Regions from separate parts of the Microbispora sp. NBC_01389 genome, predicted to be linked through region 1. Evidence: riboswitches for the same ligand, from Rfam matches in the RefSeq annotation. Region 1 holds a riboswitch; the other holds the start of a gene.
What was found. Region 1 has a riboswitch for cobalamin ahead of OG344_RS29660 (ribonucleoside-diphosphate reductase subunit alpha). Riboswitches for the same ligand answer to the same signal wherever they lie in the genome.
Positions count from the first base shown of each region.

Region 2: it holds a riboswitch for cobalamin, as region 1 does, so the genes downstream of both, OG344_RS20380 (ABC transporter substrate-binding protein) here and OG344_RS29660 (ribonucleoside-diphosphate reductase subunit alpha) in region 1, are expected to answer to the same signal.

Region 1 covers NZ_CP109552.1:6,715,602-6,721,647, reverse strand. The annotation lists gene glmS (glutamine--fructose-6-phosphate transaminase (isomerizing)) at 1-1,722, shown strand, start outside; gene OG344_RS29665 (Bug family tripartite tricarboxylate transporter substrate binding protein) at 2,132-3,106, shown strand; cobalamin riboswitch at 3,152-3,363, shown strand; gene OG344_RS29660 (ribonucleoside-diphosphate reductase subunit alpha) at 3,495-5,738, shown strand; gene OG344_RS29655 (ribonucleotide-diphosphate reductase subunit beta) at 5,735-6,046, shown strand, end outside.
Region 2 covers NZ_CP109552.1:4,502,858-4,508,903, forward strand. The annotation lists gene OG344_RS20370 (PepSY-associated TM helix domain-containing protein) at 77-1,483, shown strand; gene OG344_RS20375 (acyltransferase) at 1,399-2,877, opposite strand; adenosylcobalamin (AdoCbl) riboswitch at 3,240-3,384, shown strand; gene OG344_RS20380 (ABC transporter substrate-binding protein) at 3,437-4,396, shown strand; gene OG344_RS20385 (FecCD family ABC transporter permease) at 4,515-5,543, shown strand; gene OG344_RS20390 (ABC transporter ATP-binding protein) at 5,540-6,046, shown strand, end outside.

The DNA of each region.
Region 1 (6,046 bases):
GGCCTCGCCGTCGTGAACTCCAGGAGCCTCAAGACGCGCAAGGTCAAGGGCCGGGTCGCCGACCTGGCGGCGGTGGTGCCCGCGAAGTTCAGGGGCACGATCGGGATCGGGCACACCCGGTGGGCCACGCACGGCGCGCCCAGTGACGTGAACGCGCACCCGCACCTCGACCAGGAGCAGCGGATCGCCGTCGTGCACAACGGCATCATCGAGAACGCCGACGAGCTGCGCCGCCGCCTGGAGGGCGAGGGCGTGACGTTCGAGAGCGAGACCGACAGCGAGGTGCTCTCCCACCTCGTCGGGCGGATGGTCAAGGAGACCGACTCGCTGCGGGAGGCCGTGCAGCGGGCGCTGAAGAGCGTGGTCGGCACGTACGGCATCGCCGTCGTCGACGCGCAGCGTCCCGGCGAGATCGTGGTCGCCCGCAACGGCAGCCCGATCGTCCTCGGCCTCGGCGAGAAGGAGATGTTCGCCGCCTCCGACGTCGCCGCGCTCATCCGCTACACCCGGCAGGTCGTCCACCTGGAGGACGGCGAGCTGGCGGTCATCAAGGCCGACGGGTTCAACACCTTCACCGGCGACGCCCGGGAGACCGCCAAGGAGCCGTTCACGGTCGACTGGGACGCCGGTCACTACGACAACGGCGGCTACGAGCACTACCTGCTCAAGGAGATCTCCGAGCAGCCCGACACGGTCGCCCGCACCCTGCGCGGGCGCATCGACGACCGGTTCCACATCGCCCACCTCGGCGGCCTCAACATGGACGCCCGCGAGACCCGGTCCTTCCGCCGCGTGAAGATCATCGGCTGCGGGTCCGCGTACTACTCCGGGCAGATCGGCGCGCAGCTCATCGAGGAGCTGGCCCGCATCCCCGCCGACGCCGAGCCGGCCTCGGAGTTCCGCTACCGCAGCCCGGTCGTCGAGCCCGACACGCTGTACGTCGCCATCAGCCAGTCGGGCGAGACGTACGACACGCTCGCCGCCGTGCAGGAGCTCAAGCGCAAGGGCGGCCGGGTGCTCGGCATCGTCAACACCGTCGGCAGCGCCATCGCCCGGGAGACCGACGGCGGCATCTACCTGCACGCCGGGCCCGAGGTCTCGGTGGCCTCCACCAAGGCGTTCACCTCCACCGCCGTGGCGTTCGCGCTGCTCGCCCTGCACCTCGGCCGCGTACGGGACCTGTCGCCGGCCGACGGCCGCAGGATCTGCGACGGCCTGCGGCGGCTGCCCGAGCAGATCAAGGAGATCCTCACCCTGGAGGACCGGATCAGGGAGCTGGCCAAGAAGTACGCCGACGCTCCGGGCATGATGTTCGTCGGGCGGGTCCGGGGCTACCCGGTGGCCCGCGAGGGCGCCCAGAAGCTCAAGGAGATCTCCTACGTCCACGCGGAGGCGTACCCGGCGAGCGAGCTCAAGCACGGCCCGCTGGCGCTGATCAGCCCCGAGCTGCCGACCGTCGCGGTCGTGCCGGACGACGAACTGCTGGACAAGAACCTCACCACGCTCGGCGAGATCCGGGCCAGGCACGGCCGCATCCTCATGGTCGGCCACCGCACCTCGGAGGCGGCCGACGACTGCATCGTGGTGCCCAGGAACGAGGTGGAGCTGGACCCCATCCTGCTCACGATCCCGCTCCAGCTGTTCGCCTACCACGCCGCCGTCGCCCTCGGCCGCGACGTCGACCGCCCCCGCAACCTCGCCAAGAGCGTGACGGTCGAGTAAGCCCATCGGCACCCACGGCTCGCGTCCCAGCGACGCGAGCCGTGCTCGTGCTAGGCGTCGAGGAGGGCGTGCACCTCCCCCAGTAGCCCGCCTCGGCCTGCCCCTCCGGCAGGTCCATGTCGCGCAGCCCCACCTGCCATCGCTGGATCTCGGCATCACGGAACGCGTCGAGCACCGGTCCCGCGTCCCCGGGGGACCAGGGGCGCAGGAGCAGGTCGCCGGCGGGCAGGGACGGCTGCGGCAGCCGCCGCATGGCGCCGGGGGCGACCACGGGAGAGATCGTCGAACCCATGGCGATCACGATAACGCCGGCATCGATTGCCGCATCCGTAACGTCCGTTATGTCATGACATGGGGTCGTTTCTCATAGTGTGTCCGCATAAGGGGCCTTCGGGGGGAGGGTGCCGGCATGCGACGCCGTACGGTTCTCGCACTGGGGGTCCTGGCCCTGGCGGGCGGGTGCGGCGCTCCGGCGCCTTCGTACCGCGGGGAGATCTCCCTCCTCGTCCCCGGCCCGCCGGAGTGCTGGGGGGACGGCGTCGCCCGGAGCCTGAAGTCCCTCATCGAGGCCCGCCGCTGGGCCCGGAGGGTGCTGATCACGCGGGACGCCCAGGGCGGCGGCGCGTCGGCCCTCGGCCGCTTCGCAGCGGGACGGGCGGACCGGCTGATGGTCGCCGACCCCCTCCTGCTCGCCGACTGCGCACTCGGTGACGCGCCCGGTGACGCGCCCGGTGACGTGGGGTCGTTCGCCGCCCGGACCGTGCCGCTGGCCAGGCTGGCGGGGGAGTGGCAGGTGCTGGTGGCCTCCCCCGGCTCGGGCTACCGCACGTTCGAGCAGGTCGCGGCGGCCCTGCTGCACACCCCGGAGCGGGTGAAGGTGGCGGGCGGGCCCGACCGCGGGCCCGGCCACCTGCTGCTCGGCCTGACCGCCCGGGGCCTCGGGGCCGACCCGCGCCTGGCGGCGTACGAGGCCTTCGACAGCTCCGCCCGGGCCGTCGCGGCGGTGGCCGAGGGGACGACCGCGCTCGCCTTCGGCGGGCGCGGCGACGTCGCCGCCCAGGTCAGGGCCGGGCGGCTGCGGCCACTCGCCGTCTCGTCGCCCGAGCGCCTGCCCGGCCTGGACGCGCCCACGCTGGCCGAGTCGGGGGTGCGCGTGGCGTACGCGAACTGGACTGGCCTGCTCGCCCCTCTCGGGGTGACCGCCCGCGAGCGCGACGCGCTGACCGATCTGTGCCGGGCCGTCGTGGACTCGCCCGCCTGGCTCCGCTTGTGCGAGCGCAACGGCTGGACGCCGATGTGGCTCGCCGGTGCGGAGTTCCGGCAGTGGCTGACGGGCGAGGCGCGTCGTACGGCCCTGCTCCTCGACGATCTCGGAATCCGGTGAGCAACACAACTTGTAGGGCTGCTTGCGTGATCGCCCACTAGATGTAGGATCCATCGCGTCGCTGGTTCACCTCGGTGAGGCAAGAGGGAACCCGGTGTGAATCCGGGGCTGCCCCGCAGCGGTGAGCGGGAACGACCGCCGTCATTGGAGCACTGGTGCGCGAGCGCGCCGGGAAGCGACGGCCAGTAGGTCCGGCGGGCGTGTGTCCCGTCGGTCGCCCGCGAGCCCGAAGACCTGCCCGCGACCGCGCGCGGATCCACCGTGCGCGCCCGCGCCGTGCCCCGAGGGAGGGCCCGCCGCCCGTACGCCGTGCCGTCGCAGGCGTACGCCGCGGTGTGCCCTCCCCTCCGGCCGGCCGGGTCAGGAGACGAGGAGGAGAGGGCGACCGATGACGATCACCGACCCGGTCTCCGCGCCCGCGCGCCCCGGCGCCGGGGCGCGCGGCGCGGAGACGGCCGCGGATGTCTGGCGGGCCATCGAGGAGGCGGCGGCGGGGGTCGTCGCCGACCCGGAGAACTCCCGGCGGGCGGCGCGGCTGCTCGCGCGGGTCATCGAGGAGGAGACGGCGGGCCAGGGGGTGCGCGCCTTCTCCGAGTCGGTCGCGGCGGCCCACGCCGCCGGACTGCTGGGCGACGCCGTCGCCGCGTTCGTGGCCGACGAGGCCGCGGCGCTGGACGCGCTCATCGACCCGGCGGCCGACGACCGGTTCGAGTACTTCGGGCTGCGCACGGTCTACGACCGCTACCTGCTGCGGCACCCGGTCACGCGGCGGGTGCTCGAACGCCCGCAGCACTTCCTGCTGCGGGTGGCCTGCGGCCTGTCGGCGAGCGTCGGCGAGGCGGCCGAGCTGTACCGGCTGATGTCCGCGCTCGCCTACCTGCCCAGCTCGCCGACGCTGTTCAACTCCGGGGCGCTCCGCCCGCAGCTGTCGTCGTGCTTCCTGCTCGACTCGCCGCGCGACGAGCTGGAGAGCATCTACGAGCGGTACGGCCAGGTGGCCCGGCTGTCGAAGTACTCCGGCGGGATCGGCGTCGCCTGGACCCGGGTGCGCTCGCGCGGGTCGCTGATCCGGGGCACCAACGGCCTGTCCAACGGCATCGTGCCCTGGCTGCGCACGCTCGACGCGTCGGTGGCGGCGGTCAACCAGGGCGGCAGGCGGAAGGGAGCCGCCTGCGTCTACCTGGAGACCTGGCACGCCGACATCGAGGAGTTCCTGGAGCTCCGCGACAACACGGGCGAGGAGTCGCGCCGCACCCACAACCTGAACCTGGCCAACTGGGTGCCCGACGAGTTCATGCGCCGGGTCGAGGCGGACGGCGTGTGGTCGCTGTTCGACCCCAAGGACACTCCCGAGCTGACCGACCTGTGGGGCGAGGCGTTCGACGCCCGCTACCGGGAGCTGGAGGCGGCCGGGCGGTACGTCCGGCAGGTGCCCGCGCGCACCCTCTACGCCCGCATGATGCGCACCCTCGCCCAGACCGGCAACGGCTGGATGACCTTCAAGGACGCCGCCAACCGCGCCTCCAACCAGACCGCGCTGCCGCGCAACGTCATCCACCTGTCGAACCTGTGCACCGAGATCCTGGAGGTCACCAGCGACGGCGAGACCGCCGTGTGCAACCTCGGCTCGGTCAACCTCGCCGCCCACCTCACCCCCGAGGGGGACGCCGTCGACTTCGGCCGGCTGCGCGCCACGGTCCGCACCGCCGTACGGTTCCTCGACCGCACGATCGACCTCGGCTTCTACCCGACGCCCGAGGCGGAGGCGGCCAACCAGCGGTGGCGGCCGGTGGGCCTCGGCGTCATGGGCCTCGCCGACGTCTTCTTCGCGCTGCGCCTGCCGTTCGACTCGCCGGAGGCGCTGGCTCTCTCCACCCGGATCGCCGAGGAGATCGCGCTCGCGGCGTACGGCACCTCGGCCGACCTGGCGGCCGAACGCGGGCGCCACCCGGCGTACGAGGAGACGCGGGCGGCGGGCGGCGTCCTGCACCCCGACCACTACCCGTGCGCCCCGGCGCACCCGGAGGAGTGGGCGGCGCTGCGCGCGAGGATCGCGGAGACCGGGCTGCGCAACTCCCTGCTGGTCGCGATCGCGCCGACGGCCACGATCGCCTCGATCGCGGGCTGCTACGAGTGCGTCGAGCCGCAGGTGTCCAACGTCTTCAAGCGCGAGACGCTGTCGGGGGAGTTCCTCCAGGTCAACCGGTATCTCGTCCGCGATCTTCAGGCCCTCGGGCTGTGGACGCGGGCGACCCGCGACGCGATCAAGCTCCACGACGGCTCGATCCAGGACATCCCCACGATCCCCGGCGAGCTCAAGACGCTCTACCGCACCGCCTGGGAGCTGCCGCAGAAGGCGCTCGTCGACCTCGCCGCCGCGCGGCAGCCGTACGTCGACCAGTCGCAGTCGCTCAACCTCTTCATGGCCGCGCCCACCATCGGCAAGCTCTCGTCGATGTACGCCTACGCCTGGCGGTCGGGCCTGAAGACCACCTACTACCTGCGCTCCCGCCCGGCGACCAGGATCGCCCAGACGACCGTGCCGGCCGTCACTCCCGACACGGCGGTCACCCCCGACACCGCGGTCGCCTGCTCCCTTGAGAACCCCGAGATCTGCGAGGCGTGCCAATGAGAACGATGCTGCTCGACCCGGGCATGGACCTGACCCTCCGCCCGATGCGCTACCCCGGGTTCTACGAGAGGTACCGCGCGGCGATCCGGAACACCTGGACGGTCGAGGAGGTCGACCTCGCCTCCGACCTCGCCGACCTGGCGACGCTGGAGCCGGGGGAGCGGCATCTGATCAACCGCCTGGTGGCGTTCTTCGCGACCGGCGACTCCATCGTGGCCAACAACCTCGTGCTGAACCTCTACCAGCACGTCAACGCGCCCGAGGCGCGCCTCTATCTGAGCCGCCAGCTGTTCGAGGAGGCCGTGCAC
Region 2 (6,046 bases), 2.2 Mb from region 1:
TCGCCGGACACTCCCCCCATGCCCTGGTGAGGCGTGCCCGCGGGCACGCGCTCACGGCCGAACGGAGAACCCCCCCATGACCTCGACCACCGACGTCCATTCCGTCGCCGACCCCCCGCGGCCTCCCCGCCGCAGGCGCGCGAACTGGGCGGCGCTGCGCCCGCTCGTGATCCGCCTGCACTTCTACGCCGGGATCCTCATCGCCCCCTTCCTGCTCGTCGCGGCGGCCACGGGCCTGCTGTACGCCGCCTCCTTCCAGATCGAGAACGTCGTCTACCGGCACGAGCTGACCGCGCCGGTGAGCCAGACGGCCGTCCCCCTGAGCGAGCAGGTCGCCGCGGCCCGCCGGGCGCTGCCCGAAGGGAAGGTCACCGCGGTGCGGCCCGCCGCCGAGCCCGGCCTGACCACCCGGGTGCTGCTGGACGTGCCAAACCTGCCCGAAAGCACCCAGATGGCGGTTTTCGTTGACCCCGGGACGGGCCAGGTGCGCGGCACGCTGGAGAGCTACGGGAGCTCCGGCGCGCTGCCCGTGCGCGCCTGGATCTCCGACCTGCACCGTCGCCTGCACCTCGGCGAGCCCGGCCGGATCTACAGCGAGCTGGCCGCCAGCTGGCTGTGGGTGGTCGCCCTCGGCGGGCTGTCGCTGTGGCTGAGCAGGCGCCGCCGCGCCGGCCGTGGCCTGCGCGGCCTGTTCACTCCCGACCGCGCCGCGACCGGGTCGCGCCGCACGCTGTCGTGGCACGGCTCGGTGGGCCTGTGGGCCCTGCTGGGCCTGCTGTTCCTGTCCGCCACCGGGCTGACCTGGTCGAAGTACGCCGGAGAGAACATCGACGAGCTGCGCACGAGGTTCGGCTGGGCCACCCCGTCGATCAACACCGATCTCGGTGAGCACGCCGGGCACGCCGGGCACGCCGGGCACGCCACGAGCGGCGGTCAGGCCGGCGCCACTCCGGATGTGGGAGTCGACCAGATCATGCGGGCGGCGGCCGCCTGGCGGCTGTCCGGCCCGCTGGAGGTCGTGCTGCCGGCCGAGCCCGGGTCGGCGTACGTGGTCAAGGAGATCCGCAAGACCTTCCCCACGCGCCTGGACCAGATCGCGTTCGACCCGGCGACCGGGCGGGTCGTGGGCGAGCTGCGGTTCGCCGACTACCCGCTGGCCGCCAAGCTCACCCGGTGGGGGATCGACGCGCACATGGGGCTGCTGTTCGGCCTGGCCAACCAGATCGTCCTGGCCGCGATCGCCGCCGGGCTCATCACGCTGATCGCGCTGGGCTACCGCATGTGGTGGCGGCGCCGCCCGACCCGCGGCTTCGGCCGGCCCTACCCCCGGGGCGGCTGGCGGGGCCTGCACTGGGGACTCCTGGTGCCGCTGGCCCTGCTCACCTCCGTGATCGGCTACTACGTGCCCCTGATGGGCATCTCCCTGGCCGCGTTCCTGGTGATCGACGTCCTGCTCGGGCTCCGCGCCAGGTCGGCGCGCTGACGCCCTGAGCCGTCGCAGGGCGTTTCGCCGGGCCGGTTCACCCGATCGGGTGAACCGGCCCGGCGATGCCGTGGCCCCCGGCTGACCAGGCACAGGCCCCCGAGCAGGGCGACGGACGCGATCACCGGAGCCGGCCCCGGCGCGAAGCCGGTCACCGTAAGGGTGAGCAGCGCGCCGCCGACGAGCGGCGCGGCGACCGCCACGTGCCGGCCGGTGGCGGTTCCCGTTGGCTCCTCCCACCGGCCGAACAGGGCGGTGAGCCCGAGCAGGACCGGCGCGAGGGCGGCCGGCCACAGCGGGTCCCGGCTCCACCAGGCCGCCGAGCCGGGGAGCGGGGTGCCCAGCCCGAACCCGATGACCGCGACCCCGGCCACGGTGACGAGCGCGGTCATGTGCCACAGGTAGACGGTCATCATGCGCGGCGCGAGCACGGTGAGCACCGCCTCGGCGCGGGGCCGGCGGGCCAGCGCGTTCAGGGCGGGGCGGAGCAGCATCGCCAGGCCGAGCTGGCCGGCGAACAGCGCGAGCAGGCACGCGCTCGGCGGGGCCATGTTCGAGACCGCGCCGGGCATCCCGATCATGCTGGCGGGGTACGGGCCGGCCGCCACGAGGGCCGCCACCATCGCGAACCCCGCCCCCGCGAGCGCCGCCGCGCGGCGTCCCCGCAGCCACTCCAGGCCGCCGTCGGCGTAGCGGAACCCGACCTGGTGGACGGCCAGCCACACGAACGCGACGTTGAGATAGCCGGCGGCCTCCAGCCCCGAGAAGCGGATCACGTCGGTCAGCACCGCGCCGCCCGCCAGCACCGGCAGGGCGATCCCGGCCCGTACGCGCAGCAGGCGGGGCGTGGCCACCACCGCGAGCAGGTAGACGGCGAGGAACCACAGCAACTGGCCGACGGTCCGCGCGGCCACCTCGACCGGCTGCGGGGGCACGCCGAGCGCGGTCAGGAGGTGGGGGAGCGGCAGCCAGACGGCCGCGAGCGGCGCCACCGGCCAGGCCAGGCGGCGCATCCGCCGCGCCGTCCACTCCCGCGCCGTCGACTTGTGCGCGCTCGACCGCCCGGCTGTCCCCTCCCGAGAGGCCGGGCCCGTCTCGCCCGCGTCCTCCAGCCCGGCGCGGCGGGCCGCTGACCGGAAGCTGATCGCGTTGGCCGCGCCCCCGGCGAAGAAGACCAGCGGCATCACCTGGGAGATCCAGGTGACGAACGGAACCGCCGCCAGGGCGTTTCCCGTGGTCAGCCGACCTCCGGCGTACGACAGGACCGGCATCGCCCAGTGCTGGACGACCACGAGGACCATCCCGAAGACGCGCAGGACGTCGATGAAGCGGTCCCGTGGCCCGGGGGCTGCCGGGGCCCGCACGGGGGCGGGAGGAAACATGGTCAGGGACACGGGGGCGCCGCCTTCGGTCGTCGGTCGTGGTCAGTCGCGGGCCCGGCCGGAGCGGTGGGCGGTCGCGACCACCCGATCCGGCGCCGGCCGGGGGAGAAGAGCCCGGGGAGGGCCCGGGGGAGAGCCGGAGGGCTCGGGGTGGGAGCCCGGGGGAGAGACAGTGCGGGAGCTTCCGCCGGGGTTTCCCGGCCGCTCCAGGCTCCCGCCCGGGCGCCGTCCGGCGCAGCGACGGAGCCACTACTCCCGATCTTGGGTGAGCCCCCGCCTCCGGGGTGGGGCCTGCCCTACCACCGCGGCGTACGGGCGGGCGGCCGGGCCTCGGCGACAGGGGGAGGATGATGGCGCGGCGGGGGAGTTGGTACGGTTGCGTCCGACGCGCGCAGCGCAGCGAAGTCCGGTGAGAACCCGGCGCTGTCCCGCAACTGTGGTTCCCCTCCCCCGGGGACGAGCCAGGTCGCCTGCGTTGTGCGCCGACGCCATCAACCCTCGTGGAAAAGGGTGATCCGTCTTATCACGCGGGTCTCTCGATTTCCCGGCTTTCCCCCCTTGGAGGACCCTCGTGAGGCCCCTGCGTACGGCCGTCGCGGGTGTGGTGCTGGGTGTGCTCGGACTGGCCGGCTGCGGCCAGAGCGACGGCACCGCCACGTCCGCGTCGCCCCCACCCCCCACAGCTTCGAACACCGCCGCTTCGAACACCGCCGCCTTCCCCGTCACCATTCAGGCGGGCAACGGCGCGGTGACCATCGGCAAGCGGCCCGAGCACATCGTGTCGCTGTCCCCGACGGCCACCGAGATCCTGTTCGCGATCGGCGCGGGCGCCCAGGTGAGCGCGGTGGACGACCAGTCGACCTATCCACCCGAGGCGCCGAAGACGTCACTGTCGGGCTTCAAGCCCAACGTCGAGGCGATCGCCGCCGCCAAGCCCGACCTCGTCGTGCTCGCCAACGACCTGGAGGGCGTGGTCTCCGGCCTGAAGAAGGTCGGTGTCCCGGTGCTGCTGGAGCCCGCCGCGACCAAGCTGGAGGACACCTACGACCAGATCAGGGACCTCGGCGCGGCCACCGGCAACACGGACAAGGCCGAGGAGGTGGCCGGCGGCGTCAAGCAGAAGATCGACGCGCTCGCCGCGGCGGCGCCCAAGGGCAAGAGCCTGACCTACTACCACGAGCTGGACACCACGCCATACGCCGCCACGTCGAGCACGTTCATCGGGCAGGTCTACGGCCTGTTCGGGCTGAAGAACATCGCCGACGAGGCACCCGACGCGGCGGGCGGCTATCCCAAGCTGTCGGCGGAGTTCGTGGCCAAGGCCGACCCCGACCTGATCTTCCTCGGCGACACCAAGTGCTGTGGCCAGAACGCCGCCGCGCTGGCCAAGCGGCCGGGCTGGTCCGGCCTGGCCGCCCTGAAGCAGGGCCGCGTGGTGGAGCTCGACGACGACGTCGCCTCCCGCTGGGGGCCGCGCGTCGCCGACCTCGCCCAGGTCGTCAGCGACGCCGTCCGGAAGGCGGCGGGCTGAGCCGGTGACGACGCGCACGCCCCCGGTGGCGGTGGGACCGGTGCCGTGGTGAGAGCGGTGCTCCGATGAGAGCGGTTCACCGGTGAGATCCGGTGCCGCGACAGGGCCGGATGGCGGGGTGACGGCGCCGGGCCGTCCGCGCCGGGCGCTCCTCGTCGTGTCCGTCGTGCTGCTGGTCAGCCTGGTCGCCGGGCTGGCGGTCGGCGCGGCGGTCATCTCGCCCCGCGCCATCGCGCTGGCCCTGCTCGACCGGCTACCGCTGGTGTCCCTGCACTCCGGCCTCCAGCCGAACGAGGAGGGGATCGTCTTCCAGCTCAGGGTGCCCCGGGTGCTGCTGGCCGCCGTCGTGGGCGGCCTGCTCGCCCTGGCGGGGGCGGGCTACCAGGGCGTCTTCCGCAACCCGCTGGCCGACCCGTACCTGCTCGGCGCGGCGGCCGGGGCCGGCCTCACGGTGACGCTCGTCGTGGTCTTCCTGGGCGGCGACGCGGGGGTGGCGGCCGTGCCGGTCGCCGCCTTCGCGGGGGCCGTCGGCGGGGTCGTCCTCGCGTACGCGCTGGGCCACACGGCGGGCCGGGGCGGCGGCACCGCGACGCTCGTGCTCGCCGGGGTCGCGGTCACCTCGTTCCTCACCGCCATCCAGACCTTCGTGCAGCAGCTCAAGGTCGACGAGCTGCAGCGCATCTACTCCTGGATACTCGGCGACGTCGGCGGCGGGTGGGAGCAGCTCCGCATGATCGCGCCGTACGCGGTGGTGTCGACGGTGGTCATGCTGCTGCACGGGCGGCTGCTCGACGTGCTGTCGGTCGGCGACGAGGAGGCGGTCAGCCTCGGCCTGCACGCGACGCGCGTGCGGTTCGCCGTGCTGCTGGCCGCCTCGCTCGCCACCGCGTCCGCGGTGGCCGTCAGCGGGCTGATCGCCTTCGTCGGGATCGTGGTGCCGCACGTCGTACGGCGGCTCGCCGGGTGGTCCTACCGCGTCGTGCTGCCGCTGTCGCTTCTCGGCGGGGCGGCGTTCCTCGTGCTGGCCGACACCATCGCGCGTACGGTGCTCGCCCCGGCCGAACTGCCCATCGGGGTGGTCACCGCGTTCGTCGGGGCGCCCTTCTTCGTCGCCGTCCTGCGGATGACCCGGCGGGTGGAGACGTGAGCGGCGACACCGCCGGCCCCGGCGTCCCGGCGGTGGAGGCACGCGGGCTGGGCGTCACGCTGGGCGGGCGGCCGGTGCTCGCGGACGTCACCCTGTCGGCCGCGCCGGGGCAGTGGCTGGCGGTCATCGGCCCCAACGGCGCGGGCAAGTCGACGCTCCTGCGGGCCGTCGCCGGGCTGATCCCGCGCCGGGGAGAGGTGCTGGTGAACGGCGCGGCCGTGGAGGGCCTGCGCCCGCGCCGGCGGGCCCGCCTGGTCGCCTACGCCCCGCAGAGCCCGGCGCTGCCGCCCGACATGACCGTGTACGACTACGCGTTGCTCGGCCGCACGCCGTACATCTCCTATCTCGGCAGCGAGAGCGCCCGGGACCGCGAGGTGACGCGGTCGGTGCTGGAGCGGCTCGACCTGGACGGCTTCGCGGCCCGGCCGCTCGGGCACCTGTCGGGCGGCGAGCGGCAGCGGGTGGTGCTCGCCCGCGCGCTGGTGCAGCAGGCGCCGGTGCTG